DNA from 2 places in the Psychromonas sp. SR45-3 genome. Region 1 is predicted to be linked to the other one. Evidence: riboswitches for the same ligand, from Rfam matches in the RefSeq annotation. Region 1 holds a riboswitch; the other holds the start of a gene.
What was found. Region 1 has a riboswitch for thiamine pyrophosphate ahead of thiC (phosphomethylpyrimidine synthase ThiC). Riboswitches for the same ligand answer to the same signal wherever they lie in the genome.

Region 1 (3,210 bases):
TAAAGCTACGGTAAGTATAAAACCTATGCTGACAGATACTTAATGTGCTTTGCTTTTAGCAAATCCTTTTGTCATGAAACGTGCACTACTTTTTGCCATCAAGAGACCATCTACATATAACTCACCTTCTACTTTATAAAGAGGAGGACGAGAAGGCAGGACTTTAGCTGTCATTAAAATATCACTGTTGACTTTCATTTCATGTAGAAAGCGAATATTCATATCCGCCGTTACTGCTTCAATATCTTGATTGAAAACCGCTTGGCACATGCTGCTATCTAACAATGCCGCTAAAAAACCACCATGCAATATACTTTCATAGCCCTGCTGATGAATTGAGCTTTTAAAATGAGCCCAGACTTGCTGATTAGGATCACTGTAAAAATCTAATTTCAAACCTAATACGGCATTGGACCCGCACATCATGCAACCTTGATGACTTTTTTGCTTGTGTACTAAGGTGAGTGGCTGAGGAATATTCTTGTTATTAAGTAATTGTAATTCTTTTAATAATTGTGCTTTCTCTGAGTCATGTGTAGCAGACATATTAACCTCTATCATTCATTATTGATAACAAAAGTAATTGGCATATGCTAATTACTTGGTTAAGATAACATAGCAAAAGGTAATTGATAACTGATAACTGAAATTTAGAACTAAGAACTAAGAACTGAGAGCTGTAGATGAGACCTAAAATAAAGCGGCATATCTGTGCTGAAAAATTTGCTAAATGTAGCCTATTTAAACCCAATGGTATTCCAGTAACTAAGCTAATCAAAATCAGTATCGAAAGTGATGAATTGGAAGCTATTCGCTTGGTGGATATTGAAGGGCTTTCGCAACAGGATGCAGCCAAAAGAATGCAAGTTTCACGACAAACCTTTGCCAATATTTTAAAAAAATCACGTTTTAAGATAAGTAATGCATTGATTAATGGTCATGCATTAGTCTTACCCGATGAACTAGTCAACCTCATTAATTAAGGAAAATACCATGATTTATGCTATCGCAATGAGCAATAATAAGCTGTCTCACCAGTTTTCAAAATCTGAGAACTTCACCTTTTATGATGAAAACAATCAGATAATAGCCGTGCATGATAATCCAGCTTTAGGTCTTACCGGTTGCTCTGCAAAGTTATTAATTATTCAACTCTTACAAGAAATGCACTGCGATGTTGTGATTGTTAGAAAAGTAGGTGAAAAAACCTTAGCAAAACTGCTAAATGCAGGTTTAAAAGTAGAGCAAGGTAATACAAGGGATGAGATTGAAACATTATTGCTAAGTGCTAAATTACATCGTCGATCATTAAATACACCTGAGCAAGGTGTGTTGAAAAAGGTATCGCATAAAAATGCTGATGGTCGATGCTGCCACCATCATTAGACCATATAGCCGTTATTTATCAACTTTATGGCTGAGATCTGCTTACTTCTAACCTTGCTGCTTTTTGCATCTTGAATGCGAGTAATTTTTACTTAGCCTCAAATAATAAATGGTTTAGGTTATTGGTTTAAATCATTTTACTATTTCCTTAACCCTTAAGTGATTAATCATTGTTAAGAGTTAAGGTCTTTTTTGCTTAATTTTCTTCTCTTGTTTAACTTGGTTGCTTTTTCTTCTATACTGCCCGCATCTTGTCGGAGTGCTAATGGGAATTTCCCAAAGGCTGAGACCACATTAGTTAGCTATCATTTTGAATAGTTAACGTGGGATCCGTGGAACCTGATTGGGCTAATACCTACGAAGGGAACAAGTAGAAAATATCTGTCTATTTTCCATTCTTGGATATTTTTTAACTTCCACACCTATTCGACAAGCAATCTTTTATAAACCGTTTATATTAAACTAGGTAAAGAATGCTATGTCTAAAGAAATTAATTCAACGTTAAAAACCACTGATCGTAAAGGTCTATCTCGTCGTGAATCACGTCAAGCCGCACAGGATTATATTCAAAATTTGAATAATGAGTCTTATCCTAACTCTGAAAAAATATTTATTGACGGTGATATTCATCCGATCAAAGTAGCGATGCGTCAAATTCATCAAACTGATACATTTGTTGGTGGCAGTGAAGAAAACCCAATTTATGAAAAAAATGAACCTATTCCAGTTTACGATACATCAGGCCCTTATACAGATCCTAATACTAAAATAGATGTCCATGCGGGATTGCCAAAACTACGTAAAAGCTGGATAGAAGCGCGTGATGACGTCGAAGTCCTTGAAGGTGTGACGTCAGAGTTTGCACAGACACGTTTAGCTGACGAGTCATTAGATGAATTACGTTTCGCCAAGTTACCTAAGCCTTTACGCGCTAAAAAAGGTCAATGTGTAACGCAGTTGCATTACGCGCGTCAGGGCATTATCACACCAGAAATGGAATATATTGCGATTCGTGAAAACCAAGGCCGTGAGCGAATTAAATGTGAAGCTTTACTTTCACAACATGCAGGGCAGAGTTACGGAGCGAATTTACAGGAATCAATTACGCCTGAATTTGTTCGCTCAGAAGTAGCTAGAGGGCGTGCGATCATTCCATCTAATATTAACCATCCAGAATTAGAACCGATGATCATTGGTCGTAACTTTTTAGTTAAAGTTAACTCTAATATCGGTAACTCTTCTGTCTCATCTTCCATTGAAGAAGAAGTTGAAAAATTAGTCTGGTCGACGCTTTGGGGCGGTGACACGGTGATGGATTTATCAACGGGTCGTAATATTCATGAGACTCGCGAATGGATCCTACGTAACTCACCTGTACCAATCGGTACCGTACCAATTTACCAAGCCTTAGAAAAAGTAAATGGTGTGGTTGAAGATTTAACCTGGGAGGTCTTTCGCGATACGTTAATTGAGCAAGCAGAGCAAGGTGTGGATTATTTTACAATTCATGCGGGCGTATTGTTACGCTTTGTTCCGATGACGGCTAAACGCGTTACAGGTATTGTGTCACGTGGTGGTTCAATCATGGCGAAGTGGTGTCTGACTTATCATAAAGAAAACTTTGCTTATGAATACTTCCGTGAAATTTGTGAAATTTGCCAGCAGTACGATGTGTCGTTATCACTAGGCGATGGATTACGTCCAGGCTCGGTTGCAGATGCCAATGATGAAGCACAATTTTCTGAACTAGAAGTATTAGGTGAGTTAACCAAAGTAGCTTGGGAATATGATGTGCAAGTGATCATTGAAGGCCCTGGCCATAT
Region 2 (3,210 bases), on a different contig from region 1:
AGTTGTTGTGCATTATCACGCTGCGACGGTTTTGGGTTAGGTGTGAATTTCTCACTGAGCAGTACGTTATCTAATACTGATAACCAGGGCATTAATAAATCTTGTTGTGCCATATAGGCAATTTGACCTTGCAGTGCAACATTAGTGCTGGTGGATAGTTGCCCAGACCATTGTACTTTATCACTTAATAAGTTCGCCAAATAACGTAACAAAGAGCTTTTACCGCAGCCACTACGCCCCAGAATACAAGTCCATTGCGCCGCTGGAATATGCATAGTCAATGACGACAATACATGCTGTTCACTATTGTGATAGCGTAAACTGGCATTATGAATACCAATGCTGGGCGCGCTTTGAACTACTGAACTTGATGGTTGTGACGATAGGTTGTTTGTCATGGTAAGCACTTATTGATTCAATACATAAAAATGATCTACAGGGCCGCGGCCTTGACCAATGTTAAGTTGGTCAGCATGTTGTAATGCTTGGGTAATATAATCTTTACCAAGCTGTACTGCTTTTGATAATTCATGGCCTTGAGCTAAATATGAAGCTATCGCTGAAGATAAGGTGCAGCCTGTTCCATGGTTGTTGTTAGTATTAATACGTTTTGCTGTGAGTTGCTGTACTGAGTTCGTCAAAATTAATAAATCATTACTGTTTTCATCTTGTTCTAAATGCCCACCTTTTAATAACACGGCTTTAGCACCTAACTGACGTAAAGCATCAATCATTGCCTGCATCTGTTGTTCGCTGGTGGGAATGTGACTGTCAATCAATGCAGCACCTTCAGGCAGATTAGGGGTAATTAAATCAGCCATTGGTAGTAATTCAGTTTTTAGGGTTTGAATCGCAGCGTTTTCTAATAATAAATCACCGTTGGTGGTCACCATCACAGGGTCAATTACTAAAAAAGGTGGATTGTATTGCTTTAGTTTTTTAGCCACTACTTTGATGATTTCACTGTCTGCTAACATACCTACTTTAACCGCGATAATATTGAGATCACTAAACACGGCATCTAATTGCTTTTCAACATATTCGAGGGGGATTGGGAAGATCGCTGACACACCCTGTGTATTTTGCGCAGTAATGGCGGTAATCGCAGAACAAGCATAGCTACCGGTTGCTGAAATTGCTTTAATATCAGCTTGAATGCCTGCGCCGCCACTGCTGTCAGAGCCTGCAATAGTCAATACAATCGGTGTGCGAATAGGGTTACAAATAGTGTTAGGCGTAAGGTCAGACATAATGGCTCCGTTCACAACGCGATCGGAACTGATATCAACCAATACAAAGCAAAGGAATGCCACAGGAATGGTTTCTACATAGTTCCCTGCGTCAGTGTTAACTGTATCAGGTTCAACGGGTATCGACGTTTTATCAATTAATCTTGATATCACATCGCTCTCAGCCAATGGCCCCCCGACTATAATCACCGCAAATAATAACAAGTTCTGTTAAAAGCGCAATCAAACATATTGGTAAAGGAGAGCTTGTTAAGTTAATCGTGATTAATCGCCTACGGAGCGCATAACAAGGAGGGCTTGTTTCCCGTAGTTTAGGACCTATCAATTTTGATTGAAATTCATAATCAACCTGGCTTTAGTGATGTGGTTTTAGATGCACGGAGGTGATTTGTTATGACGCAATCTTGGCAGCCTCCAAGTGTTACTTGTTGATACGCCTTACTGCCACTGTAAATGTTGCATTGTTAAAATTAATAGCTGTTCCAAACTAAATTTTTTAAAAACAATTTATTGATGAACTGCAATTTTATCAAAAAAACAACTAACTTTTATAGAATAAAAGAGGTATGTTTGCCTTTAAATATTAACTAATAAATTATGAGTAGATGATAACTATTTTAGATAAAGTGAGGCCATCACGTATTTCCACTAAATTATCTTTCTATGTTTCGGTGTTTACCATCGTCGCTTTTACGCTGCTTCAAATTTATAATTTTTTAATACTTAAATCTGAAATAAAAATACAAATTAATAAAGAGCAATATACACAAGCTAAATATATCGCAAAAGACATTCAAAAAAAATAACAATGCGAACGAGTTTTTTGGTTGCTTTAGCTGATAAAATCCCTCCTAAAAAAATACAATCAGAAGTCTTTATAACGGAAATCATTAAAAATAATATTGTTTTTACTGATTTTTTTCCGCAGGGCTTTGCAGTTATAAGCCCAAATGGACAGGGTGCTATAGCTGAATATCCGGTTATTCCAGGTAGAAAAAACTTAATAATGACTGATTACGAATGGTTGAGAAAGGCAAACAATAGCCAAGGCGTTATTATTAGTTCACCTTTTCGTTCTGAAGTTATGGGTGAAGTACTGGTTGTGATCGCAAAAGCGTTAAGAGATCAAAATGGGAAAGTATTAGGCATATTAGAAGCACCAATCTTCTTGAACCGCCCCGGATTTATGGAGTATATTTTTGATAAAGACTTTAGTGAACGAAGCGATATATTAGTCATTTCAAGAATAAATCAAATATTCTTAGCATCGAGCGATCCAAATCTAGTGTTAAAAGCAACGCCAAAAAAAGGGATGGATGCATTCCTCGACGAGGTAATGGCGGGCTTTAATGGATATGGCAATACAGTTACATCAGTTGAAGGTGAGATGTTAGCAGCTACGGCTGATATTAACTCTCCAGATTGGTTTGTTATGGTAAGAACCCCTGTGGCCAAGGTTTATCAATTAATAAACGAAAGTTTACGAACAGCAATTATTAATGGGATCATTGTTAGTGTTTCTGTTTTTTTGGCGATTATGTTTTTTTTATTCTTCTTTTTTAATCCATTAAAAAAGGCTGCTGAATCTGTTAGGGAAATGGTATCGCAAAAAAAATCACTGACACATATTAAAGGTTATAAAAAAGATGAAATAGGTGATTTGATTATTGGTTTTAATGCAGCTATTGATATGGTTAATGAGAGAAATGATAAACTTGAAAAATCGAACGCGGTATTAGAGTCATTGTCACAAGTAGATGGGCTAACTGACGTATTTAATAGGAGGTGGTTAGATAAAACGCTTAATCATTTATGGTTGGTGAAAACGCGTAGCCAACAACCGTTAACTCTTTTACTCATTGATATAGATGAGTTCAAAAAATTTAATGATACTTATGGACATATAGCGGGTGATGATTGTTTAAAAAAAGTAGCTCAAACTATCCAAGAGACTATTTAT

Region 2: another riboswitch for thiamine pyrophosphate. It lies ahead of thiD (bifunctional hydroxymethylpyrimidine kinase/phosphomethylpyrimidine kinase); the one in region 1 lies ahead of thiC (phosphomethylpyrimidine synthase ThiC).

The regions. Positions count from the first base shown of each region.
Region 1 is NZ_JACJDP010000026.1:16,382-19,591, forward strand. It holds gene H5084_RS13520 (PaaI family thioesterase) at 40-546, opposite strand; gene H5084_RS13525 (DUF134 domain-containing protein) at 684-983, shown strand; gene H5084_RS13530 (NifB/NifX family molybdenum-iron cluster-binding protein) at 994-1,386, shown strand; TPP riboswitch at 1,632-1,769, shown strand; gene thiC (phosphomethylpyrimidine synthase ThiC) at 1,865-3,210, shown strand, end outside.
Region 2 is NZ_JACJDP010000009.1:93,364-96,573, forward strand. It holds gene H5084_RS07395 (ABC transporter ATP-binding protein) at 1-398, opposite strand, end outside; gene thiD (bifunctional hydroxymethylpyrimidine kinase/phosphomethylpyrimidine kinase) at 408-1,250, opposite strand; TPP riboswitch at 1,317-1,438, opposite strand; gene H5084_RS07405 (diguanylate cyclase) at 2,074-3,210, shown strand, end outside.